Regions from separate parts of the Streptomyces sp. NPDC051907 genome, predicted to be linked through region 1. Evidence: riboswitches for the same ligand, from Rfam matches in the RefSeq annotation. Region 1 holds a riboswitch; each other region holds the start of a gene.
What was found. A riboswitch is a leader RNA that binds a small molecule or an ion and turns the genes downstream of it on or off. The one in region 1 is predicted to bind cobalamin.
Positions count from the first base shown of each region.

Region 2: it holds a riboswitch for cobalamin, as region 1 does, so the genes downstream of both, AB0M39_RS16080 (cobalamin biosynthesis protein) here and AB0M39_RS24570 (energy-coupling factor ABC transporter permease) in region 1, are expected to answer to the same signal.
Region 3: it holds a riboswitch for cobalamin, as region 1 does, so the genes downstream of both, AB0M39_RS07295 (DUF4430 domain-containing protein) here and AB0M39_RS24570 (energy-coupling factor ABC transporter permease) in region 1, are expected to answer to the same signal.
Region 4: it holds a riboswitch for cobalamin, as region 1 does, so the genes downstream of both, AB0M39_RS26430 (ribonucleoside-diphosphate reductase subunit alpha) here and AB0M39_RS24570 (energy-coupling factor ABC transporter permease) in region 1, are expected to answer to the same signal.

Region 1 covers NZ_JBFAYB010000051.1:8,096-15,355, forward strand. Annotated here, with positions in the region: gene AB0M39_RS24545 (DUF4326 domain-containing protein) at 49-363, shown strand; gene AB0M39_RS24550 (siderophore-interacting protein) at 406-1,332, opposite strand; gene AB0M39_RS24555 (ATP-binding cassette domain-containing protein) at 1,459-2,304, opposite strand; gene cbiQ (cobalt ECF transporter T component CbiQ) at 2,301-3,050, opposite strand; gene AB0M39_RS24565 (energy-coupling factor ABC transporter substrate-binding protein) at 3,057-3,470, opposite strand; gene AB0M39_RS24570 (energy-coupling factor ABC transporter permease) at 3,470-4,162, opposite strand; cobalamin riboswitch at 4,191-4,388, opposite strand; gene AB0M39_RS24575 (PTS fructose transporter subunit IIA) at 4,455-4,907, opposite strand; gene dhaL (dihydroxyacetone kinase subunit DhaL) at 4,904-5,509, opposite strand; gene dhaK (dihydroxyacetone kinase subunit DhaK) at 5,545-6,537, opposite strand; gene AB0M39_RS24590 (GerMN domain-containing protein) at 6,973-7,260, shown strand, end outside.
Region 2 covers NZ_JBFAYB010000025.1:15,253-22,512, forward strand. Annotated here, with positions in the region: gene AB0M39_RS16075 (cobyric acid synthase) at 1-1,412, opposite strand, end outside; gene AB0M39_RS16080 (cobalamin biosynthesis protein) at 1,409-2,398, opposite strand; cobalamin riboswitch at 2,474-2,606, opposite strand; gene AB0M39_RS16085 (hypothetical protein) at 2,853-3,074, opposite strand; gene AB0M39_RS16090 (inorganic phosphate transporter) at 3,088-4,344, opposite strand; gene AB0M39_RS16095 (class II aldolase/adducin family protein) at 4,709-5,371, shown strand; gene AB0M39_RS16100 (alpha/beta fold hydrolase) at 6,023-7,147, shown strand.
Region 3 covers NZ_JBFAYB010000007.1:137,338-144,597, forward strand. Annotated here, with positions in the region: partial or broken gene AB0M39_RS07290 (hypothetical protein) at 1-1,051, shown strand, start outside; gene AB0M39_RS07295 (DUF4430 domain-containing protein) at 1,122-1,607, opposite strand; cobalamin riboswitch at 1,749-1,886, opposite strand; gene AB0M39_RS07300 (cobalamin-binding protein) at 2,003-2,923, opposite strand; cobalamin riboswitch at 2,990-3,169, shown strand; gene AB0M39_RS07305 (CoA-acylating methylmalonate-semialdehyde dehydrogenase) at 3,400-4,899, shown strand; gene AB0M39_RS07310 (acyl-CoA dehydrogenase family protein) at 4,905-6,053, shown strand; gene AB0M39_RS07315 (enoyl-CoA hydratase/isomerase family protein) at 6,050-7,126, shown strand; gene mmsB (3-hydroxyisobutyrate dehydrogenase) at 7,123-7,260, shown strand, end outside.
Region 4 covers NZ_JBFAYB010000057.1:45,894-53,153, reverse strand. Annotated here, with positions in the region: gene AB0M39_RS26435 (ribonucleotide-diphosphate reductase subunit beta) at 1-959, opposite strand, end outside; gene AB0M39_RS26430 (ribonucleoside-diphosphate reductase subunit alpha) at 959-3,346, opposite strand; cobalamin riboswitch at 3,489-3,633, opposite strand; gene mctP (monocarboxylate uptake permease MctP) at 3,909-5,537, opposite strand; gene AB0M39_RS26420 (DUF3311 domain-containing protein) at 5,534-5,824, opposite strand; gene AB0M39_RS26415 (GntR family transcriptional regulator) at 6,432-7,196, opposite strand.

The DNA of each region.
Region 1 (7,260 bases):
GCCCGCTCCGCGTTGCCCGACGGCGCCCGAGGCCGCAGGATCCACCCCATGGACAAGACGACAGTCGTCAACCTCAAAGGCCACCGCGACGACCCCGAGTACGCGGACGTCGTCTACGTGGGACGCGCCATGCACCGCGGCGGCTGGCACCTGGACGCCTCGCCGCTGGCCTGCCCCTACCGCCCGGGACGGGACGGCACCCGTGAGGAGGTCGTCGAGCAGTACCGCGTGTACCTCCTGGCCCGGCCCGAGCTCCTGGCACACCTTCCTGAGCTGCGCGGCCGTCGGCTCGGATGCTGGTGCGCACCGGAGCGCTGCCATGCGGAGGTCATCGCCGAACTGGCGGACGACGGCGTTGGCTGACCGCCGCCCGGCAGGGTCGCCGCCCACCCGGGGGAGAGCGTTCTAGGCGGTGCGCGCCTGCGCGTCGGCCAGCCGCTCGCGCGCCTCGGCGAGGTCCTCGGGGGTCGGGGCGTCGTCCTGGGTCAGGGCGCGGCGCCAGTGGCCGCAGAAGTGGACGGCCCGCCGCTCCAGGCCGCGCGCGTCCAGGAGATGCCTGCGCAGCTCGCGCACCGCGCCGGCCTCGCCGCCGAGCCAGGCGGCCCCCGCGCCCGCCGGGAGTAGGGCCGCGCGCACGGCCTCGACGAGCAGCTCGCCGTGCCCGGCGCCCGCCGCGTCCCGATGCAGCCAGTGCACCGTAGCCTCGTTACGGGCGCCGAAGGACGGGCCGAAGCGCTGCTCGTCGGCCGCCTCCGGGATCTCGATGTACGCCACCGCCCGCGCGCCCTCGGGCAGCGCCTCCAGCAGCGCGCCGATCGCCGGCAGCGCCGACTCGTCCCCGGCGAGCAGCAGCCAGTCCGCGGCGTCGAGGGCGAACGGCTCGGCAAAGTACGCCGAAGGCCCGTACATGCCGAGCGTGTCCCCCGGCCGCGCCGCCGCGGCCCAGCGCGTCGCCGGGCCGCCCTTGTCGTGGAGGACGAAGTCGACGTCGATCTCGGTCTGCTCGGGACGGTGGGCGCGGACGGTGTAGCTGCGCGTCCAAGGGCGTTCGTCCTCGGGGATCGCCTGGAACGCCGTGTACCACCGCATCACATCGGCCTCGGTCGCGTCGCCCGGCGCCGGGAGACGCGGGGCGCTCTGCCCGGGGCGCGGGAAGTACAGCTTCACCTGCTGGGCGGGCCCGTCCAGAGCGAAGCCCGCGAGGTCCGGGCCGCCGAAGGAGACGCGAGCCATGTGCGGGGTGAGCCGGGCGACCCCGGTGACCTGGACGAACCTGACGGGCAGCCGCGGATCGGACGGAGTGGACGGAGTGGAGGGGGCGGGCGAGGGCATCGGCGCTCCTGACGCGGGGTCTGAGGGGGCTGAGGGGTACGAGCCCCACCGTCGCGCCGCCCGCCGACACGCCGCCGACGCGCCGCCTACACGGGGGCCGTCGGACCCGCCCCCGCCCCGCGTCTCTCAGCCCTCGCGTACCGCCGACGCCCAGCGCGCCAGATCCTGCGGAGTGCGCGGACCCGGCTCGCCCTCGCCCAGCAGCCCATGCGCCCGCAGCACCTGAGCCGCGGCCGCTCCCCACGGCCTGCGCAGCCGCGCCGCGTCCAGCAGCGCCTGGTCCGCGAGCAGCTCGGCGACCGGGCCGGTGCGCAGCCCGTCCGGGGAGAGCACCGCCGCGTCGTCCGCCCAGCGCAGCGCGAGGTCCACGTCGTGGGTCGCCATGACCACCGTCGTACCGGACTCCCGCAGCCGGCCCAGCACCTCCAGCAGCCGCTCCTGGCCGTGCGGATCGAGGCCCGCGGTCGGCTCGTCGAGGATCAGCACGCGCGGCCGCATCGCCACCGCGCCCGCGATGGCCGCGCGCTTGCGCTGTCCGTACGAGAGCAGATGCGTCGGCCGGTCGTACAGAGCCGTGATGTCCAGGGCCTGGAGCGCCTCGTCCACCCGGGCCCGGACCTCGTCCTCGGCCAGCCCCAGGTTCATCGGGCCGAAGGAGACGTCCTGGCCGACCGAGGCGGCGAACAGCTGGTCGTCGGGGTCCTGGACGACCAGCTGAACGGTCGTACGGAGCCGGGTCAGCCCGGCCCTGTTGTAGACGACGGGCTCGCCGTTCAGCCGCAGCACGCCCTCCGCGCACTGCAGCCCGCCGCTCAGGAGCCGCAGCAGCGTGGTCTTGCCGCTGCCGTTGCGGCCGAGCAGCGCGGTCGAACGGCCCGCGGCCAGGCCGAAGTCGACGCCGCTGAGCACGGTCGGACCGTCCTGGTAGGCGTACGCCGCCCCGACGAGCTCCACAACGGGCGAGGCGTTCATAGGGCGTACCTTTCGACGACGAGAGTGGCGGCGACGATGCCGCAGAGCAGCGCGGCGGACCCGGCGAGGAACGGCCGTGAGACGGCTGCCGGGGGCAGCAGCACCCGCAGCGATCCGTCGTAGCCGCGCCCGGCCAGCCCCGCCTGCATCCGCCCCGCGCGGTCGAAGGCCTGGACGAACGCCGTCGAGGCCAGCCCCGCGAGGGAACGCCAGGCAGCCGCCCGGGTCGTGTGCCCGAGACGGGCGGCCTGCGCCTGGCGGATGCGGGCGACGGAGTCGAGCAGCAGAAAGCTGATCCGGTACATCACCAGCGCCACGTCGACCACCGCGGGCGGCACGCCGACCCGCACCAGCCGCGGCAGCACGTCGGAGACGGGCGTCGTGAACGCGAAGAGCAGCACGCCCAACGAGGCGGCCGAGGTCCGCAGCAGCAGACGCACGGCGTGCGCCGGCCCGTCGGGCGCGAGCGCGACCAGGCCGTCGGGGCCGCCCACCGCGAACAGCAGCGGAACGGCCCCGGTGACGCAGAAGCCCAGCGGGATGCGGAAAGCGCGCCACAGCTGCCTGGGCGCGACCCGGGCGGGGCCGAGCAGCACGGCGAGCGTGGCGACGGCGACGAAGACGGCCCCCGGCCAGGGCGGCAGACAGACCGCGGCGACGGTCAGCCCGAGGCCGAGGACGGCCTTCTCCACGGGATGGCGGCGGCGCCAGCGACTGCTGTGCGCCGCCGCGTCGATCGGCAGCACCGGCGACTAGACGCGGTCGCCCTGCGGGGCCCCGTCCGCGGGGCGAGCGGAGTCACTCGCCTCCGCCGCCGTACGGTCGGCCTTCGATGCGTCCGCGTCCGCGCCCGGCGCCGCCGCGACGAGCGCCTGCCCCTGACGACGGCCCTTGCGCAGACCGAAGTAGTAGGCGAGCACGCCCGCGCCGAGCGCCGCCTGGAGGGCGAACAGCGCCGACTCGATCTCGCCCGACGGCGGCTCGTACAGCGGCGAGAACCACGGCTCGTAGTCCGGCGCCAGTTCGGTGATCGCCGTCTCCGCCTGCGCGTCCGCGCCGGCGAACGGCTCCTCCTTGTCGTCGCCGAGACCCAGCACCAGAGGCAGGACGGCCAGCGCCGCCACGATCGCGAGCAGCAGAGTGTTGATCTTCGCGTTACGGCTCATCAGACCGCGGCCTCCTGCTTCTTGTCCTGACCCTGGAGCAGCACGCCGAGCCGGGTCAGCTCGCCCTTGCTCGACTGCACCAGCAGCCGCATCACCAGCACGGTCAGCAGGCCCTCGCTCACGGCCAGCGGAATCTGGGTGACGGCGAAGATCCCGCCGAACTTGGCGAGCGCGCCCGCGAAGCCGCTGCCCGGGTCGGGGAACGCCAGCGCCAGCTGGACGCTGGTGACGCAGTACGTCGACAGGTCGGCGACGAACGCTCCGAAGAACACGCTCACCATCAGCGGCAGATCGAACTTCCGCAGCAGCCGGTAGACCGCGTATCCCGCCCAGGGCCCGACGATCGCCATCGAGAAGGCGTTGGCGCCCAGGGTGGTGAGTCCGCCGTGAGCCAGCAGCAGCGACTGGAACAGCAGGGTGATCGTGCCCAGGACCGCCATGATCGGCGGTCTGAACAGGATCGCGCCCAGCCCCGTCCCGGTCGGGTGGGAGCAGCTGCCCGTCACCGACGGGATCTTCAGCGCGGACAGGACGAAGGTGAAGGCGCCGGACGCTCCCAGCAGCAGGGTGGACTCGGGGTTGGCCTTGACCTCCCGGGTGAGCGCACGGACTCCGTGTACGACAAAGGGGGCGGCTGCGGCGCCCCAGGCGGCCGCGTGCAAAGGGGGCAGATACCCCTCGGCTATATGCATGGTCGGGAGACCCTCTCCAGCACCTCGTGGATGGACAACGCGCCTCGGCCGGTCTCCTGGCTGACGGGTCATGATGCCCGGACTCCGCCTTCCCGGGCGCCACGGTCTCCCGCGGCGTCCCAGTGGCTCCCCGTGAGGGGGGTGGAGCCGGACTTCCCGATCACAGTGGCGAGGGCCGCACCGGTACCGCACCGGTTTCCCGTACACCAAGGCGGTGTGACAGTAGTGCTCCCACCAGCGGAATCACAAGCCGCGCACGGATGCACAAGCGCCGCACCCGCCTCCTGGGGCCTCACGTCTTGCGGTAGCCGTACGCCTCCGAGGCCGCCGCTTCCACCGCGTCCAGGCCGCCTCCGGCCGACGCGGTCACCACCGCCGCCACCGCTCCCTCCACGAACGGAGCGTCCACCAGCCGTGCGCCGTCCGGGAGTTCGTCGCCCTCGGCGAGGAGCGCCTTGACCGTCAGCACGGCGCTGCCCAGATCGACGAGGACCGCCACGCCCGCGCCCCGGTCGACCTCCCGAGCCGCCTGGACGATCAGATCTGAGCTGGTGCCGAGCCCGCCGTCGGGCGTGCCGCCCGCGGCGGCGACGGGCGCGATCGCTCCGCCGCCGGCGAGTCCCCGGGCCAGGTCGGCGACGGACTGGGCGACCTGCCCGCTGTGCGAGACCAGGACGATCCCGACGAGCGCCGGCTCCGGTCCCGTCGTCCCCGTACCCGGCTGCGGCTGCGGCGCCGTGCTCATACGACCGCCTCCGCCAGCGTCGCGATCAACAGCGCCGAGGACGTCGCGCCGGGGTCCTGGTGCCCGATGCTGCGCTCGCCCAGGTAGCTGGCCCTGCCCTTGCGCGCCTGCAACGGCACGGTCGCCAGCGCCCCGCTCTCGGCGGCCTCGCGGGCCGCCGCGAACGAGTCCGTGCCCTCGCCGAGGGCCTCGACCGCCGGCTCCAGCGCGTCCAGCATCGTCTTGTCGCCTGCCTTCGCCCCGCCGAGCTGCGCCACGGCCGCCACGCCCGCGCGCAGCGCCTCGGCCAGCTGCCCGGGCGTCACCTCGGCGTCGTCGCCGAGCGCCTTGCCGGTGCGCCGCAGCAGCGTTCCGTACAGCGGGCCGGACGCCCCGCCCACGGTCGAGATCAACTGGCGTCCCGCCAGCGTCAGCACGGCGCCCGGGGTGGCCGGCGACTCCTTCTCCAGAACAGCCGTCACCGCCGCGAAGCCGCGTTGGAGATTGCTGCCGTGGTCGGCGTCGCCGATCGCCGAGTCCAGCTCGGTGAGACGGTCCGCCTCCCGGTCCACGGCGGCCGCGGCCCCGGTCAGCCAGCGGCGGAAGAATTCGGCGTCCAGCACATGAACTCCTAGGCAGTCAGCGGTCCCCGGCCCCTTCAGCGACCCCAGCGAAGCGCCGCGGTCTGCACCGGGGCGTCCCACAGCCGCAGCAGCTCCTCGTCGACCTGGCAGAGCGTCACCGAGCAGCCGGCCATGTCGAGCGAGGTCACATAGTTCCCGACGAGGGTACGGGCCACCGGCACGCCGCGCTCGGCGAGCACCCGCTGCACCTCCGCGTTGTACCCGTACAGCTCCAGCAGCGGGGTGGCCCCCATTCCGTTGACGAGCGCGATCACCGGACCGGTCGGGGCGAGGTCGTCCAAGACGGCGTGCACCGCGAAGTCGGCGATCTCCCGGGAGGTCATCATGGCGCGCCGCTCCCGGCCCGGCTCGCCGTGGATGCCGATGCCCAACTCCAGCTCCCCGGGCGGGAGGTCGAAGGTCGGGCTGCCCTTCGCGGGCGTGGTGCAGGCGCTCAGCGCGACGCCGAAGCTGCGGGAACTCGCGTTCACCTGCCGGGCGACGGCCTCGACCCGCTCCAGCGGGGCGCCCGCCTCGGCGGCCGCTCCCGCGATCTTCTCGACGAACAGGGTCGCTCCGGTGCCCCGGCGCCCCGCCGTGAACGTGCTGTCGGTGACCGCCACGTCGTCGTCGACCACGACCCGGGCGAGCCGGACCCCTTCGTCCTCGGCGAGCTCGGCGGCCATCTCGAAGTTGAGGACGTCGCCGGTGTAGTTCTTGACGATGAAGAGCACCCCCTCGCCGCTGTCCACGGCGGCGGCCGCCCGCGCCATCTGGTCGGGCACGGGGGAGGTGAAGACCTCTCCGGGGCAGGCGGCGTCGAGCATGCCGGGCCCGACGAACCCGCCGTGCAGCGGCTCATGCCCCGACCCGCCTCCGGAGACCAGCCCGACCTTCTGGGCGACGGGTGCGTCCCGCCGTACGATCACCCGGTTCTCCACGTCCACGGCCAGCTCGGGGTGCGCGGCGGCCATTCCGCGCAGCGCGTCCGCGACGACGGTCTCCGGCACGTTGACAAGCATCCTCATGGGTATCTCCCGGTGAGATCGACTACACATCAGGCCCAGCGGCGGCCGCGTCCGCCCTGATGGCGACGGTAGGCCAGCCTGCCGCCCAGGGCCAGGCGGGTGAGCGCCTTGATCGGGTCGGGGGGCGAAACGGCACGGCGAGCGGGAGACGGGCGGCTCGTCGGTGTCGAACATGAATTCGATTGGCGGGAGGTGTGCAGAGGGGGGCAGGGGGTGTACGGCGCCCGGCCCCGCGAGCGATCGCGAGCTGTCGGCCCGCGACCGGGGCGTCTGGGGGCCCGAGGCTTGTCGAACCGCGATCCGGCTCACCCGACGACCGTAGGCGGCCCCGGGAAGCGGAAGGCCTGGTTCAAACGCGCTCCTGAGGGACCGATGTTCTCTCTTGGCGCCGCACTCGGCCCAGGTGTTGCCTGATGGGCGTCGGAGGAGACAGCCATGAGCACTGAGAAGCGCCGCCCGCCTGCCGCGCCGCGATGGAACCGTCTGCTGGCCCTGTCGGCCGCGCTTGTGCTCGCGGTCACGGCCGCGGCCTGCGCGGACGGGCGGCCCTCGGCGCCGGACGCGCCCGCGAGCGACGTCCGGGCGGAAGCCGGGCCGTGGACAGACGCCGGATCGTCCCTCGGCGGACCCGGCGCGAACGGCCTGGAGCAGAAGGGCTCTTCGGGGTCCACCGTCCCCGCGGCCCGGATGCCGCCGTTGGAGCGGACCGTGGGCGGCGGCAAG
Region 2 (7,260 bases), on a different contig from region 1:
GCGCCGAACGAGGTGTCGGGGGCGGGCACGAAGCGCCGGCCGGCCGCCGCCGCGACCTCCCGCAGGAACGCCCGGCGGAAGCCGTCGCTCTCCAGCGAGCCGTGCCAGTGGGTGCCCCAGACGGCGCCGACCCTGCAGCCGTCCAGACTCCGTCCGTCGTCGTCGGAGAGGAACGCCTCGCCGCCCAGGACCTCGGCGACGCCATGGTGGATCTCGTACCCCTCCACCCGCTCGCCGAGCGCCTTGCCGACCGGCCGCGCCAGGGTCTTCTCGGCCGCGAACCGGACGCGTACGGGCAGCACGCCGAGACCGTCCACGGCCCCTGCCTTCGACTCGACGTCGTCGACGATGTGTCGGCCCAGCGCCTGGTAGCCGCCGCAGACGCCCAGCACCGGCCGGCCCTCGGCGGCGCGCCGCACGATCGCGTCCGCGAGCCCGCGCTCGCGCAGCCACGCCAGCGCCTTCACGGTCCCGCGCGTGCCGGGCAGGACGACGAGGTCCGCGTCGGCCAGCTCCTCGGGGCGGTCGACGAACCGCACCACCACGCCCGGCTCCGCGGCCAGCGCGTCCACGTCGGTGAAGTTGGACATCAGGGGCACCGCGCACACGGCGACCCGCAGCACGTCCTCGCCGACGGGCGGCGCGACGACCGACTCGCGGACCGCGCCCCGCAGGGACACGCGCAGCCCGTCCTCCTCGTCGATGCCGAGTCCGTGCGCATAGGGCAGCACGCCGAGCGTCGGCCGCCCGGTGAGCTGCTGGAGCATGTCGAGACCCGGCTCCAGCAGCGTCACATCGCCCCGGAACTTGTTGACCAGATAGCCGGCGACCAGGTCCTGGTCCTCGGGGCCGAGCAGCGCCGTCGTGCCGAAGAACTGCGCGAAGACCCCGCCGCGGTCGATGTCCCCGACCACGACGACCGGGAAGCGCGCGGCCCGTGCGATGCCCATGTTCACGATGTCCGTACGCCGCAGATTGATCTCGGCCGGACTGCCCGCCCCCTCGCAGATCACGGCTTCATATGTGCCCCGCAGCTCCTCCAGGCACTCCACGACGGTGCCCAGCAGCGCCTGCTGCCTGCCGCCGTGGTAGCCGCGTGCGCTGAGCTCGCCGACCGGCTTGCCCATCAGCACGACCTGGCTGGAGCGGTCGCTGCCGGGCTTGAGCAGCACGGGGTTCATCAGCGCGCTCGGCTCCACGCGCGCGGCCTGCGCCTGCATGGCCTGCGCCCGCCCGATCTCCGCGCCCTCGCGGGTGACGAAGGAGTTGAGCGACATGTTCTGGCCCTTGAAGGGCGCGACCTTCACTCCCTGGCGTGACAGCCAACGGCAGATGCCCGCCGTGACGACGCTCTTGCCCGCGTCGGACGTCGTTCCGGCGACCAGCAGGCCGCCGCCCCTGCGCCTGCTCATGCCCGCCCCTTCGCCCGTGCCGATGGACTTTCCGCGCCGCCTCGGGTCTTCCCGAGCGCGTGCGCCGCCACGCGGCCCGCCGCGCAGGCCGCCAGCGTCAGCCAGCCGACGCGGCGCGAGAGGCGCACCGCGCGTTCGATGTCGCCGAACTCGACCGGGCGGCCCCGGCCGTTGAGGACGGGCCGGTTCTCGACGCGTCCGCCGTACGAGAGGGCGCCGCCCAGCCGCACGCCCAGCGCCCCCGCGAACGCGGCCTCCACGGGGCCCGCGTTGGGGCTCGGGTGCTTGTCGGCGTCGGCCCGCCACGCCCGTACGGCCCCGCGCGCGTCCCCGCCCGCGAGGACCGCGAGCCCCGCGGTGAGCCGGGCGCCGGGCCAGCCGGCCACGTCGTCGAGGCGCGCCGAGGCCCAGCCGAACCGCCGGTAGCGCGGCGACTTGTGCCCGACCATCGCGTCCAGGGTGTTGACCGCCCGGAACCCCACCAGGCCGGGCACGCCCGCGAGCGCGCCCCACACCAGCGCGCCGACCACGGCGTCGGAGGTGTTCTCGGCGACGGACTCCACGACGGCGCGCGCGATCTGCTGCTCGTCCAGGGCCTGCGGGTCGCGCCCGCACAGATGGGGGAGCCGCTCCCGCGCGGCCTGGAGGTCCCCGGCGGCGAGCGCGCCGCCGACGGCCCGCGCCTCGCGGCCGAGGGACGTGCCCCCGACGACGGCCCAGGTGGCGGCGGCGGTCAGCGCGACGGAGGCGGCGCCGCGGCCGCGCAGAGCTCGGGAGACGAGGAGGGCGCCGCCCGCGGCGCCCCCGGCGCACAGGGCGGTGTGCAGCACGCCCCAGCCGCGGTGGTCACGCCACAGGACACGCTCGACGGCGCCGGCGGCCCGCCCGAAAGCGGCGACCGGATGCCCCCGGCGGGGATCGCCGAGCAGCAGGTCGCCGACGAGCCCGGCGGCGGCGCCGTACACGAATTCACGGTCGGCACGCATGGGTTCAGGCCGGCGTCTCGCCGCGAACGACCTTCATGGAGAAATTTGTCCTCACTCAGGGTGTCCGCGCCCTGGTTCGACGTGTCGGGCGGCGAGAGTTCCTGGCTCCCGGGGATGGACTCCCCGGTCACAGTGGCGGGACCGCGCCGGATTCGCACCGGCTTCCTCTTCTGCCGCCGTAGCTGGCCTCGGCAGTCCACCACGGTGCGCGAACACCCGTCAACCTGCCTTTGACCTGCGATGAGGGAGTGTGTTGGGGCACACACGCGGGCGGTTGAGCGCCGGGCGCGGAAAACCGGCGCCCGTATGTCCCGGCAGGCGCCGGCGGCCAGAAAAGCCGGGCCGGACACCCGAAGGGCGCCCGGCCCGGCCGGTGGTGCGAGGGGCGATCGCGGGGCGTCAGCCCCACGATCGGAAAGGCGATCGCGGGGCGTCAGACCACGATCAGAAGGCGTCAGACGACGATCAGATAGATGCCGAACGTCACTGCCGCCGCGCACAGCGCGAAGCAGGCGTACGCGCCGGTGCGCGCCAGGACCGCGGAGCCGCCCTGTGCGGCGGCCGCCTCCTGCTTGGTCAGGCCCACGATGCCCAGGGTGAACAGACCCACGAGGGCGACGGTGGCGAAGAGGCTCACGCCGAAGACGGAGCCGAGAGCTGCCCAGTCGATTTTCATTGGTGATCTGTCCTTACACCGAGGCCGCGGGGGCCGGCTCGGTGGCCGGAGCGGGGATGGTGGTCTTGAATTCCGGGGCGGGCGATTCCTGGGCGGGCGTGCCCGCCGGGGGCGGGGTGACGGCCGCGATGGCGGTGGTCACGACGCCCGCGGGCTCGGCGTCGCCGGACTCGACGTCGTTGACGTTGTTGTGGTCGACGACCTGGCGGCGGGAGACCAGCCAGATCGCGGCGCACGAGGCGACGAGGAAGACCGCGACGGCCGCGACGCCCCAGTCGCCCTGCTTGGTGACGAACTCCGAGCCCGCGGCGACCAGACCGGCGGCCGGCAGGGTCAGACCCCAGGCCACGAACATCCGGGTGGCGGTGGACCAGCGGACCACGCCGCCCTTGCGGCCGAGGCCGGCGCCCATGACCGCGCCGGAGCACGAGTGCGTGGTCGACAGCGAGAAGCCGAGGTTGGAGGAGGCGAGGATGACGCTGGCCGCGCTGGTCTGGGCGGCGAAGCCCTGCTGCGGCTGGAGGTCGGTGAGGCCCTTGCCCATGGTGCGGATGATGCGCCAGCCGCCGAGGTAGGTGCCGAGCGCGATGGCGATGCCGGCCGCGAGGATGACCCACATGGGCGGGTTGGAGCCGGGGGAGAGCACGCCGCCGGCGACGAGCGCCAGCGTGATGATGCCCATCGTCTTCTGAGCGTCGTTGGTGCCGTGCGCGAGGGAGACCAGGCCGGCCGAGGTGATCTGTCCGGCGCGGTAGCCCTTCTTGGTGGCCTTCGGGTCGGCGTTCTTGCCGATCTTGTACGTCAGCCGGGAGGCGAGGTACGCGGCGAGGCCGGCGACCAGCGGAGCCGCGATCGCGGGGATGAGGACCTTGGTGACGACGGTGCCGCCGTTGACCCCGCTGACGCCGACCGACGCGATGGTGGCGCCGATCAGACCGCCCATGAGGGCGTGCGAGGAGCTGGACGGCAGACCGATCAGCCAGGTCAGGAGATTCCAGAGGATGGCGCCGACGAGCGCCGCGAAGATCACTTCTGGGGTGATGCCTGCTTCTGTGACGATGCCGCTGGAGATCGTCTTGGCGACCTCAACGGACAGGAACGCGCCGACGAGGTTGAGCACGGCGGACATGGCCACCGCGGTCTTGGGCTTCAGGGCGCCGGTCGAGATGGTCGTCGCCATCGCGTTGGCGGTGTCGTGGAAACCGTTCGTGAAATCGAACACGAGCGCTGTCACGATCACAATCGCGAGCAGCAAGGAGATGTGTTCCATTTACCCAGGCAATCGTTTGACGTCAGTGGCCCGGTGAACGTACGTAACCTGAGTGAACGGAAGGTGAACTAGGGCGGACCTGGTGGTGTCCTGGAGTGAGGATTCATGGCTCCGCTTGCCAGTGGCCGAAGGGGCGGGAGTGTGCCCGGGTGAGGGCGCGGGGCGCGTCCGGGCGGCGACGGCTCAGCAGTCGCACGGGTCACGGCGCGGCGCGGACGAGGCGCCGGCCCGTCGACGGCTCCGCTCCGGGGGAGTTGAGCGAGGGCGAGAAGCGGCTTTCATGACAGTTCGAGGAGACCTTGATCACCTTTTGGCCTCGACGGTGGCCGCGCTCCGCCATCGGCCGCCTGGCAGGATCGTTCATATGACCGATCAGGTGCGGCAGGACGCGATCGAGCAGGCATGGCAGGACCTCGTGGCGACGGCGCGCAGGACCGCGGCCGAGGGTCTCGTGGTGGGGACCTCGGGCAATGTCTCGGTGCGGGTCGGCGACCTCGTCCTCGTCACCCCCAGCGGAGTCCCCTACGACCGGCTCGCCCCCGAGGACGTCGTGGCCGTCGATCTCGACGGCGACCAGGTGCTCGGCGAGTTCCGCCCCACGAGCGAGCTGCCGCTGCACCTGGAGGTCTACCGCGGCACGGACGCCCGCGCCGTGGTCCACACCCACGCGGCGCACGCCACCGCCGTCTCCACCCTCGTCGCCGAGCTCCCGCCGATCCACTACATGATCGCGATCCTGGGCGGCCCGGTCCGGGTCGCGCCGTACGCCCTGTACGGCACGGAGGAACTGGCCGCGAACATGCGCGACGCACTGCGCGACCGCACCGGCTGCCTCCTGCAGAACCACGGCACGATCACGTACGGCGACAGCCTCCAGCAGGCGTACGACCGCACGGCCCAGCTGGAGGCGATCTGCGAACTCTGGCTGACGGCGTCGTCGGTGCCCGGCCACACACCGTCGCTGCTCACCGAGCCCCAGCTCGCCGAGGCGGGAGCGAAGCTCCGGGGCTACGGCCCGACGAAGTAGCCTCCGCTGCTCGGCCGCGAACGGGTGGCGAGCCGACGCGGGGGGATGGGCGGGGGCGCGGCGGTGGACGGCGACGGCTGGCCTGCGGCCGCCGATGACCCGCCGGTCTGTGCGTACGCCGGACTGCCTTGCCCCGGCTGGCCCGCGTGACCGTCCACAGTTGATGGCTGCTCCGCAGCTGTCGGCCGCCGATGGCCGGTCTTGGCTGACCGCTGGGTCTGTGCGAACGCCCGGCTGCCGCGTCCGCGCCGCGGGCGGGCCGCCGATGGTGGCTCGGCCAGGCTGAGAGCCTGTGGCCCGCCAGACATGCGCGGCCGTCCGCGTGACCGTCCACTGCCGATGGCTGCCCCGGCCAGCCCGGCCGTCGGTTGCCGATGGCCCGCCCCGGCTGAACCGCCCGGTCTGTGCGACCGTCCTTCGTCGACGGTCAGCCCCCTGACCGCACGGTCCGTGCGACTGCCCGCCGCCGGCGACTCGCGAGGCTGAACGTCTGATCCGCCCGGCCCGCGCGATGCCCGCCGCCGGCGGCGCACCCCGGCTGCCTGGGTCGGCCCGCGCGGCCCTTCCCTCCCGCTGCTATCCGGCCGTTCCGCGGACACCCCCGGCCATCGCCCACTGGCCGCGGGGCGCGTGCGTGCCGACACTGGAACGGTGCGCCCGGTAACCGCGACGGCAGCAGCCGTCACCACTCTCATCGGGGTCGGCGCGGCCGCGATCGCCGCCGGCCGCTACGCGAGCGACGCCGCCCTCAAAGCGGTCCCCGGCCGGCCCCTGCCCGGGGAGCCCCGGCTGACCGTGCACGCCGCCGAGTCCGGGCGGGTGACCCTGACCCGCAGCCTCGCCTCGCTGCGGCCCGGCACCTACGGACTCGACGGGGGCGACGTCCACGCCGTCGTCGGCCGGGTCCTCGACCATGTGCCGCACGCCGCCGACACCGTCGTGCGCCGCCTGGAGCGCATCAGCCACGGCAGCCTCGTGTCCGGCGGCCGGGTACGGCTCACCCCGCAGGTGCACAGCGGCGACCCGTACACCGCGCTGCGCCTGAAGCACAGCGACGTCGAGATCCCCGGCGAACTGGGCGGGCTCCCCGCCTGGTTCGTCCCCGGCGACCGCAAGACCTGGGTGATCGCCGTGCACGGCCTGGGCGCGACCCGCGAACACCCGATGAACGTCATGTCGTTCCTGCACGCCCACCGCTTCCCCGTGCTCGACATCGGCTACCGAGGCGACCTCGGCGCGCCCAGGTCGCCCGACGGCCTCGGCCACCTCGGCGACTCCGAGTGGCGCGACCTCGACGCGGCCATTCGCTACGCCATGCGCTACGGCGCACAGCGCGTCGTCGTCCACGGCTGGTCCACCGGCGCGTCCATGGCCCTGCACGCCGCCGCCAACTCAGCCCTGCGCGACCGGATCAGCGGACTCGTCCTCGACTCCCCGGTCCTGGACTGGGAGGCCACCCTGCGCTCCCTGGCCGCCCGCCGCACCCCGGGCCCCCTGCTGCCGCTCGCCGTCCGGGCGGCCCAGGGCAGGACCGGCCTCCACGGCGACCGTCTGACGCAAGCCGCGTCCCCGGACGCCCTCCGCGTCCCGACGCTCATCTTCCACGGCCCCGACGACACCCTCGCCCCCTGGCAGCCCTCCCGCGAACTCGCTGCCCGCCGCCCCGAACTGATCAGCCTGCACACCGTCCCGCAGGCCCCGCACGCGGCCATGTGGAACGCCGATCCCGCGCGCTACGAAGAGGCCCTGCGCCGCTTCCTCACCCCCTTGATGTGATCCCGGACGCACCCGGAGCGCACCGATCCGCTAACCGGATCGCCCGGTTCCGTCAGGTTCTGTCAGGTTCCGTTTGGGCTTTCGGGCTGTCAGCGGGAAGACTGCTCCCTGTG
Region 3 (7,260 bases), on a different contig from region 1:
ACGCCTACGCGGCCGGCCTCGACCCGGCCAGGATCTCGGCCGGCCGCAACCTGATCGCCGACGTCTACGGCTACTGGCAGAGCGCCGAGGCGGGCTACTTCGGATCCTCGGCGAACTACAACGGCACCGTCTTCGCGGCCCTCGCGCTCGGCGGGGCGAAGACGCAGGCGGGCGCCCAGCGGGTGCCCCAGGCTCTGCTCGCCAAGGTGGTCACACGCATCCGCGCCAACCAGCACAACGACGGCGGCTGGAACTTCGGCAAGGCCGAGGGCAACCCGTCCCAGCTCGCCGCGGCGAGCGACATCGACATGACCGGCGCCTCCATGGCCGCCCTGTGCGTGTCCGGGGTGCCCGCGAGCGACCCCGACATCGTCCAGGCCAAGGCCTCCTCAAGAGCAAGCTGGTCGTCGGGTCGGGCGCCTTCAACGCCATGTTCGGGCCGAACACCAACTCCAACGGATGGGCTGTCTCCGGGCTGAACGCGTGTGGGATCAACCCCCAGACGGGCGACTTCCTCACCGCCGCCGGCAAGACGCCGCTCGACTTCCTCATCGCCCAGCAGTTCAAGCCGGGCGGCGGGTTCAAGTACCTGCCGAGCGACACCGTGCCCAACGCCTACGCGTCCATCGACGGCCTGCGCGCGGTGGCGGGCGGCGGCTTCACCGCCGCCCCGCCGACTCCTCTCGCCGCGGGCGAGACGAAGTGGGTCGCCCAGAGCGGCTTCACCGCGGGGACCGCCGCCAAGCTGGCGCTGACCGTCGACGACGGATCCGGTGCCCTCAAGGTCTGCTCGGTGTCCTTCACGCCGACGGGCGCCACGACCACCCTGGGCGACGTCCTGACGGCGGCGACCGGCGCCGCGACCCCGTCCGGGTGCGTCACGAGCGTGACTCCGTCCTCCGGCACGGGCGTCGTCACGGCCGTCAACGGCACGGCGAACAGCGGCGGTTCGACGTGGAAGGCCAGCGTCGACGGCTCCGTTCCCACCGCGGCCGACCGCGCCAGGGTGATCAACGTGGGCGACACGATCGCCCTGACGTACGGCAGCTGACCGGCCGGCGGCCGTGGGTCCGCGGAGGCGCTCCTTCGCGGACCCACGGCCGTGCGCGTGGCCCGACGGGTCAGAACGTCGTCCAGGTGAACGCCACCTGGTCGCCGGCCTTCAGCTTGAACTGGCAGCCGCCGACGGGCGTCGGAGTGCCGTTGACGGATATGTTCCAGTAGGCGACGCCGCCGCCGCTGACGTCCTTGATGGTGTCGACCGAGAAGTCGTCGAACGAGGCGTACCAGGCGCCGTCCCAGGTGAAGTGTCTCTTGCGGGCCGCGTCGTCGAGGGCCGCGGTCGGCGTCGGCGCCTTCGAGGGGTTGGCCCCGCCGTTCGTGCCGTCGCACTTGTGCGTGCCGCCGGCGGCCGTGGTGACGTCGTGGCCCTTCGTCTTGATCCTGCCCTTGAACAGCAGACCGTCGGGCCCTTGGACGCTGAGGGTCACCTTGATCGGCGCGTTGGAGCGGGGCGCGGTCTTCGCGTGGGCGACCGCCGGTGCGGTGGTGGACAGGAGGCCGGCCGCCGCGGTGGCGACGACGGAGCGAACGAGGAGCTGGCGCATGAGTGCCTTCCTGGAGAGGTCCCGCCGACGACTCCCTCCCTCCCGTCTGCGCCGTGCTCCGGCCGGCTCCCCGGGGAGGGAGGCGGGCAGGGGCCGGCGCACCGGGACTCCGGGCTTCGCGCTGCGGACCATGACAGTGGGAAGCGATGCCGCGCGCACACCGGGTGCTCCGACTCGCGGCGCTTCGCGGCGCCGCACACGGTTGCAGGTCAGCGCCGGATTCCCACCGGCTTCCCCCAGCTGTGCATGCAATTCGGTTGTGTGCTCGGGTACTTGGCCGAAGCAGAGGCATCGTAGGGTGCGGCAGCGGCGCCTGGCCACAGATTCCCCCGAGGTCCTGACGAATTCCTTCACAGCCGGCCGTGAGCGGACCGCAACAGGCATGTCGAGCGCGGTCAGGCGTCGGCCAGTCTCCGGGCCTCGCCGGGTGCGACCGCGGTGCCCAGTTGCTCGGAGTGCAGGACGTGGGCCAGCACCTCCACGCCTCGGACCACGCGCGGCCCCGGACGGTTGAAGTAGGCCGGCCCGTCGAGCACCCAGACCTCTCCGCTTCGTACGGCCGGAAGCTCCTCCCAGCCCGGCAGACGGGTCAGCAGCTCCCGCTCCTGGAGCGTCCGCTCCGGACTGAAGCCGCACGGCAGGACGAGCAGGACGTCGGGCCGGGCCGCGACGACGTCCTCCCACTTCATCGGCTTGGTGTGCTCGCCCGGCGCGGCCAGCAGCGGCTGTCCGCCGGCGCAGGAGATCTGCTCGGGGACCCAGTGGCCGGCGGGCCAGAGCGGATCCAGCCACTCGATGGCCGCCACCCGGGGCTGCGCGAGTCCCGCCGTGCGGTCGCGAACCGCAGCCAGCCGGGCCGTCAGCTCCGCGCGGCGCCGCAGGGCGACGCGCTCCACGTCCAGCAGCCGCCCCACGCGCGTCAGGCAGTCGAGCACGTCGTCCAGGGTCCTCGGCTCCAGGCTGAGCACCCGTGTCCGCCCATGAAGGACGCGTACGGCCTGGGAGACCCCCGCGTACGACACGGCGCACACATCGCACAGGTCCTGGGTGAGGACCACGTCGGGCGCGAGGGAGGCCAGCGCCTCGGTGTCGAGCGCGTAGAGCGACGAGCCCGAGTGCCTGGCGCCGCCCACCGCGTCGGAGATCTCACGGCTGCTCAGCGTGTCCGACGAGAACTCCGCGGAGGTGACGACCGGCACGCCCGCGACGGCTTGTGGCGGCCAGTCGCACTCGTGGGTCCGGCCCACGAGCTGCCCCGCCAGCCCGAGCTCGGCGACGATGTCCGTGGCGGCCGGGAGCAGCGAGACGATGCGCATGCACCGACCCTATGCCCGTCCCGGTCGAGTGGCGGGGGTGGACTTACTAGGACGTCCAACTATATCGTCGTGAACCAAGCCCGCGGTGCAGGGAAGCCGGTGTGAATCCGGCGCGGTCCCGCCACTGTGACCGGGGAGTGCGTTCTCCGCCAGACAAGGCCACTGACAGAGCACCTCTGTCGGGAAGGCCGGAGAGCATGCGCTGATCCGGGAGTCAGGATACCGGCCGTGGGGTGTTCCGTGTTGTCCACGAGGATGGAGCAGACACGCATGGCACCGGTCCGTACCCATGGCCCTGGTGATCCGGCGAAGCACGCCCACGTCATGAACGTCGCGCACGTCATGTCCCGGCTGTAGCTCTTCGACGGCTTCCCGCCTTCGCGTCCCACGGCTCGCCCTCCACGGCGCACCCGACCGGTGCCGTCGTGCGGCCCGCCGTGCCATCCCCGGATCTCCCCTGACGAGAGCAGGCTTCCATGGTCCGCGAACTGACACATTTCATCGGCGGCAAGCACACCGCCGGCGCCTCGGGGCTCTTCTCCGACGTGTACGACCCCAACACCGGCTCGGTCCAGGCCCACGTGCCGCTGGCCGGCCGGGACGAGACCCGCGCCGCGATCGCCGACGCCGCCGGCGCCCAGCCGGAGTGGGCCGGGTGGAACCCGCAGCGCCGCGCCCGCGTCCTGCTCCGGTTCCTCCAGCTCGTCGAGGGCGAGCGCGACGAGCTGGCGCGAATGCTCTCCGCCGAGCACGGCAAGACGGTCGCCGACGCGCACGGCGACCTCCAACGCGGGCTGGAGGTCGTCGAGTTCGCCGCCGGCATTCCGCACCTGCTCAAGGGGGAGTTCACCGACAACGCCGGCACCGGCATCGATGTGCACTCGCTGCGCGGCCCGCTCGGCGTGGTCGCGGGGATCACCCCGTTCAACTTCCCGGCGATGATCCCGCTGTGGAAGATGGCGCCCGCGCTGGCCTGCGGGAACGCCTTCGTCCTCAAGCCGTCCGAGCGCGCCCCCTCGGTGCCGCTGCGGCTCGCCGAGCTGTTCCTGGAGGCCGGGCTGCCCCCCGGCGTGCTGAACGTCGTCAACGGCGCCAAGGAGTCCGTCGACGTCCTGCTGGAGGACCCCCGGATCCAAGCCGTCGGATTCGTGGGATCCACCCCGATCGCGGCGCACATCTACGCCACCGCCGCCGCGCACGGCAAGCGCGCGCAGTGCTTCGGCGGCGCCAAGAACCACATGATCGTCATGCCGGACGCCGACCTCGACCAGGCCGTGGACGCGCTCGTCGGCGCCGGGTACGGCTCGGCCGGCGAGCGCTGCATGGCGATCTCCGTCGCCGTGCCCGTGGGAGAGGAGACCGCCGACGCGCTCGTCGCCAAGCTCAAGGAACGCGTCGGCACACTCCGTATCGGACGCTCCGACGACCCGGACGCGGACTTCGGCCCGCTCGTCAGCCGTGACGCCCTCGACCGCGTCCGCCGCTATGTGGACATCGGCGTAGGCGAAGGCGCCGAACTCGTCGTCGACGGCCGCGGCTTCGCGCTCCCCGGCCACGAGAACGGCTTCTTCGCCGGCGCCTCGCTCTTCGACCGGGTGTCGCCCGCCATGCGGATCTACCGCGAGGAGATCTTCGGACCCGTGCTCTCGGTCGTCCGCGCCGCCGACTACGAGGAGGCCCTGCGCCTGCCGAGCGAGCACCCGTACGGCAACGGGGTCGCGATCTTCACCCGGGACGGCGACACCGCCCGCGACTTCACCCGCCGGGTGAACACCGGCATGGTCGGCGTCAACGTGCCCATCCCGGTCCCCGTCGCCTACCACACCTTCGGCGGCTGGAAGCGCTCCGGCTTCGGCGACCTCAACCAGCACGGCCCCGACGCCATCCGCTTCTACACCCGCACCAAGACCGTGACCTCCCGCTGGCCCTCCGGGGTCAAGGAAGGCGCGAGCTTCACCATCCCGACGATGGGCTGAGCGCGATGACCACGACCACCCTCACCAAGGACCAGCTCGCCCTCGCCGAGGTCACCCTCGACTTCGCCGAGGAGCACCTGGCCCCGAACGCGCTGTCCTGGGACCAGGACAAGCACTTCCCCGTCGACGTCCTGCGCCGCGCCGCGGACTTCGGCCTCGGCGGCGTCTACGTACACGAGGAGCACGGCGGCTCCGGCCTCACCCGCGCCGACGGCGTGCTGATCTTCGAGGTCCTCGCCAGCGGCTGCCCCTCCATCGCAGGCTATCTGTCCATCCACAACATGGTCGCCTGGATGATCGACCGCTACGGCGACGACGCCCAGCGCGCCAGATGGCTGCCCGCCCTGTGCACCGCCGAGGCGCTGGGCAGCTACTGCCTGACCGAGCCCGGAGCAGGCTCGGACGCCGCAGGACTGCGGACCCGCGCCGAACGGGACGGGGACGCCTATGTGCTCACCGGCGTGAAGCAGTTCATCTCCGGCGCGGGCGCCTCCGACGTCTACATCGTGATGGCCCGCACCGGCGAGGACGGCCCCGGCGGCATCTCCGCCTTCGTCGTCGAACGCGACGACCCCGGCCTCTCCTTCGGCCCGAACGAGAAGAAGATGGGCTGGAACGCCCAGCCCACCCGCCAGGTCCTCCTCGACGGCGTACGAGTCCCCGCCGACCGCAGGCTCGGCGCCGAGGGCGAGGGCTTCCGCATCGCCATGAACGGCCTCAACGGCGGCCGGCTCGGCATCGCCGCCTGCTCCCTGGGCGGCGCCCAGAGCGCCCTGGACCGCAGCCTCGCCTACCTCGCGGACCGCGAGGCGTTCGGCGCCCGGCTCCTCGACGCCCAGGCGCTCCAGTTCCAGCTCGCCGACATGGCGACCGAGCTCGCCGCGGCCCGCGCGCTGGTCCGCCAGGCCGCCGAGGCCCTGGACCGAGGCGACCCGGGCGCGCCCCAGCTGTGCGCGATGGCCAAGCGCTTCGCCACCGACACCGGCTACTCCGTCGCCGACCGCGCCCTCCAACTCCACGGCGGCTACGGCTATCTGAGCGAGTACGGCATCGAGAAGATCGTCCGCGACCTGCGGGTCCACCAGATCCTGGAAGGAACCAACGAGATCATGCGCGTCATCGTGGCCCGAGGACTCACGGAGGCCGTCCGATGACGGCCTCCGGCGACGACCCCGTACTGCTGCGCACCGAGGGGCGCGCCGCCTACCTCACCCTCAACCGGCCGGGGGCCCTCAACGCCCTCACCCACGACATGGTGCGCACGATCGCCCGCGCCCTCGACGCCTGGGAGAGCGACCCCGCGGTCGAGACGGTGGTGCTCGCCGGCGCCGGCGAGCGGGGACTGTGCGCCGGCGGCGACATCCGGGCCATCCACGCGGACGCCCGAGCGGGCACGACGGCGTCCGCCGACTTCTGGCGCGACGAGTACCGCCTCAACGCCCGCATCGCCCGCTACGGCAAGCCCTATGTCGCCGTCATGGACGGCATCGTCATGGGCGGCGGCGTCGGGGTCTCCGCCCACGGCGCCGTGCGGATCGTGACCGAGCGATCCCGGATCGCCATGCCCGAGACCGGCATCGGGTTCGTCCCCGACGTCGGCGGCACCTATCTGCTGGGGCTCGCCCCGGGACAGCTGGGTACCCATCTGGCGCTCACCGGCACGCCCGTCGGCGCGGCGGACGCCCTGCTGTGCGGCCTGGCCGACCACTGCGTGCCCGCGGACGCCCTGCCCGCCCTGCTCGCCGACCTCGCCGACCACCCCGTGCACGACGTGCTCGCCCGCCACGTCGGGCAGGCCCCGCCCGGCGAGCTCGAGACCCAACGCGAGTGGATCGACCACTGCTACGCGGCGGACACCGTCGAGGAGATCGTCCAGCGACTGTCCTCGCACGGCGACGCGGCAGCGAAGGAGACCGCGCAGACGCTGCTGACGAAGTCCCCGACCGCGCTCAAGACGACGCTGGCCTCCCTGCGCCGCGCCCGTGGACTCGGCCCGCTGGAGAGAGTCCTGGAGCAGGAGTACCGCGTGTCCTGCGCCGCGCTGGCCCACCCCGACCTGGTGGAGGGCATCCGCGCACAGGTCGTCGACAAGGACCGGAACCCGCGCTGGAGCCCCGCCGCCCTCGCCGAGGTGACGGACGCCGACGTGGACCGCTTCTTCGCATCCCTCGGCGAGCGCGAACTCCGCCTCGCCGCCACCGACTCCCCCCAGGAGGTGCCCTGGTGAGCAGCGTCATCGCCTTCGTCGGCCTCGGCCACATGGGCGGCCCGATGGCCGCCAACCTCGTCAAGGCCGGACACCGCGTCATCGGCTACGACCTCGTGGACGACTCGCTGGCGGCCGCGGCCGCCGCGGGGGTG
Region 4 (7,260 bases), on a different contig from region 1:
CGCTCGAAGAAGTTGGTCAGCTCCTGGACGCCCTGGAGCTCCATGAAGGAGAACGGATTCGACGAGCCGTACACCGGAGCGAAGCCCAGCCGGGTCAGACGCTGGTCGGCGACGCACTCGAGGTACTCGCGCATCGACTCGGTGTTCATGCCCGGCAGACCGTCGCCGCACAGGTCGCGGCCGAACTGCAGCTCCGCCTCCACGGCCTCCTTCAGCATGTCGGTGACCTGCTGCTGGAGGGCGTCGTCGAAGAGCTCCGGCTCCTCCTTGCGGACCGTGTCCACGACCTCGAACGCGAAGTTCATGTGCATGGTCTCGTCCCGGAACACCCAGTTGGTGCCGGTGGCCAGGCCGTGCAGCAGGCCGCGGGAGCGGAACCAGTACACGTACGCGAAGGCGCCGTAGAAGAACAGGCCCTCGATGCAGGCCGCGAAGCAGATCAGGTTGAGCAGGAAGCGACGGCGGTCGGCCTGCGTCTCCAGCCGGTCCAGCTTCTCGACCTCGTTGATCCACTTGAAGCAGAACTGCGCCTTCTCGCGGATGGAGGGGATCTCCTCGACCGCGTCGAACGCGGCCGCGCGGTCCTCCGGGTCGGGAAGGTAGGTGTCCAGCAGCGTCAGATAGAACTGGACGTGCACGGCCTCCTCGAAGAGCTGACGGCTCAAGTAGAGCCGCGCCTCGGGGGAGTTGATGTGCTTGTAGAGCGTCAGCACCAGGTTGTTCGAGACGATCGAGTCGCCGGTCGCGAAGAACGCGACCAGACGGCCGATCATGTGCTGCTCGGCCGGGGTGAGCTTGGCGAGGTCGGCGACGTCGGAGTGGAGGTCGACCTCCTCCACGGTCCAGGTGTTCTTGATCGCGTCGCGGTAGCGCTCGTAGAAGTCCGGGTAGCGCATCGGCCGCAGGGTCAGCTCGAAGCCCGGATCGAGCAGGTTCTTCTCGGCGTCGGTGGTGCTCATTACTGGCAGGCCTCGCAGGACTCGGGGTTCTCAAGGGAGCAGGCGACGGCGTCCGCGTCGGGCGCGGCCTGCTGCAGGGGGATGGGGGCGGGGACGGCGGCCGAGGGGCCGCCGGCCGCGCGGGCGATCCGCGTCGCGGGGCGGGAGCGCAGGTAGTACGTCGTCTTCAGGCCCTGCTTCCAGGCGTACGCGTACATCGACGACAGCTTGCCGATGGTCGGCGTCTCCAGGAACAGGTTCAGCGACTGCGACTGGTCCAGGAACGGCGTGCGGGCCGCCGCCATGTCGATCAGGCCGCGCTGCGGGATCTCCCACGCCGTGCGGTACAGCGCCCGCACGTCCTCGGGGATCCAGCTGAAGCCCTGTACCGAGCCGCTGGACTCGCGCAGCGCCTCGCGGGACTGCGCGTCCCACACGCCCAGGTTCTTCAGCTCCTCCACCAGGTAGCCGTTGACCTGGAGGAACTCGCCGCTGAGCGTCTCGCGCTTGAAGAGGTTGGAGACCTGCGGCTCGATGCACTCGTACACGCCGGCGATCGAGGCGATGGTCGCGGTCGGCGCGATGGCCAGAAGCAGCGAGTTGCGCATGCCGACCTCGGCGACGCGGGCGCGCAGCGCCTCCCAGCGAGCCGGCCAGTTCAGCTCGACGGCGGCGCCATAGTGGTCTGGGTGCAGGACGCCCCGGGCCGCGCGCGTCTCGGACCAGGCCGGCAGCGGACCGTTGCGCTCGGCGAGGTCGCAGGACGCCTCGTACGAGGCGAGCATGATCCGCTCGGCGATCTTGGTGGAGAGCGCCCTCGCCTCGGGCGAGTCGAAGGGCAGCCGGAGCTTGAAGAAGACGTCCTGGAGGCCCATCGCGCCCAGGCCCACCGGCCGCCAGCGGGAGTTGGAGCGCCCGGCCTGCTCGGTCGGGTAGAAGTTGATGTCCACGACCCGGTCGAGGAACGTGACGGCCGTGCGGACGGTCTCGTCGAGACGCTCCCAGTCCAGCTCGCCGCCCTCGGTCACGAACGACCCGAGGTTGACCGAGCCGAGGTTGCACACGGCGGTCTCGCCGTCGTCGGTGACCTCGAGGATCTCGGTGCACAGGTTCGAGGAGTGGACGACCTTGCCGGGCTCGGCGGTCTGGTTGGCGGTGCGGTTGGAGGCGTCTTTGAAGGTCATCCAGCCGTTGCCGGTCTGCGCGAGGGTGCGCATCATCCGGCCGTACAGGTCGCGCGCCGGGATGGTCTTGCGCGCCAGGCCCTCGGCCTCGGCCTTGCGGTACGCGGCGTCGAACTCGTCGCCCCACAGGTCGACGAGGTGCGGCGCGTCGGCCGGGGAGAACAGCGACCAGTCGGCGTCGGCCTCGACGCGGCGCATGAACTCGTCGGGGATCCAGTGTGCGAGGTTCAGGTTGTGCGTACGGCGGGCGTCCTCGCCGGTGTTGTCGCGCAGCTCGAGGAACTCCTCGATGTCCGCGTGCCAGGTCTCCAGGTAGATCGCGGCGGCGCCCTTGCGCCGGCCGCCCTGGTTCACCGCGGCGACCGAGGCGTCGAGGGTCTTCAGGAACGGCACGATGCCGTTGGAGTGGCCGTTGGTGCCGCGGATGAGGGAGCCGCGGGCGCGGATGCGCGAGTACGAGAGTCCGATGCCGCCGGCGTGCTTGGACAGGCGCGCGACCTGGTGGTACCGGTCGTAGATGGAGTCGAGCTCGTCCAGCGGGGAGTCCAGCAGGTAGCAGGACGACATCTGGGGGTGGCGGGTGCCGGAGTTGAAGAGCGTGGGCGAGGAGGGGAGGTAGTCGAGCCGGCTCATCAGCCCGTACAGCGCGGCGACCTCGTCCAGCGCGCGCACCGACTCGTCCTCGGCGAGCCCGCAGGCCACGCGCAGCATGAAGTGCTGTGGGGTCTCGATGACCTGACGGGTCAGCGGGTGGCGCAGGAGGTAGCGGCTGTAGAGGGTGCGCAGCCCGAAGTAGCCGAAGCGGTCGTCGGCCTGCGGGTCGAGGAGGGCGTCCAGGCGGTCGGCGTGCAGCTCGACGAACGCGGCGGTGCGGTCGGCGATCAGGCCCTCGCGGTAGCCGACGGCGACGGACGCGGAGAAGGCCACCGCGCCCTGTCCCGCGGCCTCGTCGGCGATGTGACGGGTCAGCAGGCGGGCGGCGAGCCGGGAGTAGGCAGGGTCCTCGGAGATCAGCCCCGCGGCCGCGTCGGTGGCCAGGCTCCGCAGCTCGGCCGCGTCCGACTGGGCGTTGCGACCGCGCAGCGCGGCGGCGGCGACCCGGCCGGGGTCGGTGTCGGGCAGGTCGGCCGTCAGGTCGGTCAGGGTCCGCAGAAGCGCGGTCCCAGGCCCGTCGGCTGCCTGCTCGGCGATGCCTGAAGCCGGATCGGCTGGCGCGATGGTCACGTGGTGCTCTCCCTCGCTCGGCTCTGGGCCGCGGGGGAGGGGAGGCCGTTTGGAGGGTGTGCGCACCCGGCTCAGGGGAGCACACCGAACGGCGTCCACCGGCCCAACCGCGAGGCCCGGACGTCTCGGCACCCGGATCGGTCGAGCCGGATGCACCGTCGGCAGGTCTTCGGACTGGCGCGGATACGACAAAGCGCACCACAGCACACCGTTGCGGGACAGTTCCGGATTCGCACCGGATTCCCCTGCGGCGACAGCGAGCACGAGCATACATGTGGGGGCGGGTTGATGAGGCACCCCCCACATGTTGTGTCGGCCTCGGGGCTTTGGCCCTAGCCGTCCTCGCCTAGGGGGCGTGGGAGTTCGGCTTGCGAGGCGGCCGAGGAGGCCGTCTGGAGGCCGCGAGAAGGCCGTCTGGAAGCCTTGGGAAGGCCGTCTGGAGGCCGTGGGGAGGCGCCTTGGGGGCCGCCTGCGGCTGCCGCGGGCTCCGGGATCGGCGCCGGCCATGGAGAAGGGCGGGGAGGGGGACTCGCCCCCGCCCCGCCCCTTGTGGAGCGTTCCCTCAGTGCCCGGCGCCGGCCGTCGCCTTGGGCAGCTCGACCTGGACGCCCGGGTCGCCCGCGTCCGCGGTGTAGTCCGACGGGCTCGTCTCGTCCACGCCGTCGGGCGCCTTGAGCGCCCGCAGGACGAAGGTGAGCACTACCGTCACCACCACGTTCAGCACGAAGGCCGTCAGACCGATGTAGCCGATCTCGCCGATGCCCGGAATCTCCGCCGACGAGCCGCCGAAGTGCTTCTGCGTCGGGGAGGCCACTCCGTACGCGGCCGCTGTGCCGTAGATCATGCCCACGGCCCAGCCCCCGAGCAGCGCCCAGCGGTGGAACCAGCGGGTGAACAGGCCGCCCACCAGCGCCGGCAGGGTCTGCAGGATCCAGATTCCGCCCAGCAGCTGGAAGTTGATCGCGACCGTCTTGTCCATCGTCAGAACGAAGGCCAGGGCCCCCACCTTCACCAGCAGCGACACCAGCTTGGAGACCTTCGTCTCCTGCGCCGGCGTCGCGTCCGGCTTGATGAAGTCCTTGTAGATGTTCCGGGTGAACAGATTCGCTGCCGCGATCGACATGATCGCCGCCGGCACCAGGGCGCCGATGCCGATCGCCGCGAACGCGACGCCCGCGAACCAGTCCGGGAACATGTTCTCGAACAGCTGCGGGATCGCCAGCTGCCCGTTCTTCACCTTCACGCCCGCCGCGATCGCCATGAAGCCCAGCAGCGCCAGCAGTCCCAGCATCAGCGAGTACAGCGGCAGGATCGTGGTGTTGCGGCGGATCACGTCACGGCTGCGCGAGGAGAGCGTCGCCGTGATCGAGTGCGGGTACATGAACAGCGCCAGCGCGGAGCCCAGCGCCAGCGTGGCATAGCCCCACTGGCCCATCTCCCCGGGCACCAGCGCGCCCTTCGGCTTGTCCGTCGCCGGGTTGATCTGCGCGTACGCCTCGCCGGCCTTGGCGAAGATCTCGTCGAAGCCGCCGAGCTTGATCGGGATGTAGATGATCGCCACCGCTATGACGATGTAGATCAGCGTGTCCTTCACGAACGCGATCAGCGCCGGCGCCCGCAGCCCGGAGGAGTAGGTGTACGCGGCCAGCACGCCGAAGGCGATGAGGAGCGGCAGGTCCTTGACGAACCAGTGGGTGGTCTCGCCGCCGCCGACGCCCATCACGTCGAGCACGGCCTGGATGCCGACCAGCTGGAGCGCGATGTACGGCATCGTCGCCAGGATGCCGGTGACCGCCACGGCCAGCGAGAGCCCCTTGGAGCCGAACCGTCCGCGCACGAAGTCGGATGTGGTGACGTATCCGTGTTTGTGCGACACCGACCACAGGCGCGGCAGGAAGGTGAAGATCAGCGGGTAGACGAGGATCGTGTACGGGACGGCGAAGAAGCCCGCCGCGCCCGCCGCGTAGATCGCCGCCGGGACGGCGACGAAGGTGTACGCCGTGTAGAGGTCGCCGCCGAGCAGGAACCAGGTGACCCAGGTGCCGAACGACCGTCCGCCCAGGCCCCATTCGTCGAGGCTGTTCTCGTTCTCGGCTCTGCGCCAGCGCGACGCGAGGAATCCCATGACCGTGACGGCCAGGAAGAAGAAGATGAAGACGGCGAGTGCGACGCCGTTCACGCCGTCCTTCACTTCGACGCACCTGCCTTTCGGGCGCGCTGGTCACGCTGCCAGAGCTGATACGCGACCATCGTCAGAACGGTCGAAATGACGACCCAGAGCATCTGATACCAGTAGAAGAAGGGAATGCCGATGAACTTCGGATCGACCTTGGCATAAGAGCTCACCCAGAGCATCGCCACAAAGGGCGCGACGAGGCAGAGGGCGACGATCACGCGCACGGGAGTGACCACGGGTTGTCTCACTTCGGGCGCTTCAGGCTCATCCGGCACTTCTGGCGCCTCGGGCACTGCTGTCATACGGCGACTCCGTCCCCTTGCTGATCACCTGTAATGCGCAGGAAATCTAGGCGAGGGCTCGGCGTCCCGCACCCCCTGTCCGCATATCGGTACGGCAACGACTTTCGATGAGAGCCCAGTTCAGCGGCGCCGCAACCCGGAAGCGGGGTCCGACTCCTGTTGGTCCGTCCGTATCCGCTCGAATTCCCCGCGGGACGGTTTCGGCCGCACTGACTCATAGGTGCGCAGCTGTACGACAAAACGTATCTACGCCGACTCGTCCAGCAATTCCCGTACGTACCGCCGTACCGCGCCGACGGCCTGCCGCGGCCTTTTGGGCATGCGGCGGGGGAGAAGCGCGAGCGGAAGCGGCGTCCGCCGGCGTACGAGCCGAGCGCGGCGCCGGCCGTCCCGGCGGCGGTGGTTCCCGGGGATCGCGTGCGCACCGGGTCGTCCCTCCCGTCCATGCGATGACGAGGGGACCGTAGAGCAGGAAGACGAGCCGCGCTACACCGCGTGCGCCGCTTCCAGGCGGAGGCGGCGGGCGGAGGCGTGGCGGGGGCGGCGGGGGGCGGCGGGCCGCCGGAGGGGGCGCCGCACGGTCGCGGGCGCCCGGCCTCCGTGCGCGTCAGCTCTGCGGCCGCTTGAGCCTGGCCACGAACTTGTACCGGTCGCCGCGGTAGACCGAGCGCACCCACTCCACCGGCTCGCCCTGCGCGTCCACCGAGTGGCGCGAGAGCATCAGCATCGGCAGGCCCACGTCCGTGCCGAGCAGCCCGGCCTCGCGCGGAGTCGCCAGCGAGGTCTCGATCGTCTCCTCGGCCTCGGCGAGGTGGACGTCGTAGACCTCCGCCAGGGCCGTGTAGAGCGAGGCGTACTTCACCAGGCTGCGCCGCAGCGCCGGGAAGCGCTTGGCCGACAGATGCGTCGTCTCGATGGCCATCGGCTCGCCGCTGGCGAGCCTGAGCCGCTCGATGCGCAGCACGCGCCCGCCCGGGGAGATGTCCAGCAGCCCGGCGAGGGTGTCGTCGGCGGTGACGTAGCCGATGTCGAGCAGCTGGGAGGTGGGCTCCAGGCCCTGCGCCCGCATGTCCTCGGTGTACGAGGTGAGCTGGAGCGCCTGGGAGACCTTGGGCTTGGCCACGAAGGTGCCCTTGCCCTGGATGCGCTCCAGCCGGCCCTCGACGACCAGCTCCTGGAGCGCCTGGCGCACGGTCGTGCGCGAGGTGTCGAACTCGGCGGCGAGCGTCCGCTCCGGCGGCACGGGCGTGCCGGGCGGGAGCGTCTCCGTCATGTCGAGCAAGTGCCTCTTGAGGCGGTAGTACTTGGGCACGCGCGCGGTGCGGGTCCCAGGCCCGCCCTCGGTCTCGGTGCCGCCCCCGTCCGTGGCCATGGCCTGCCTCCCCGACTCCTGTGCTGCTGCCGTCACCGGCTCCTCCGTCTGTTGCGGCTCACAT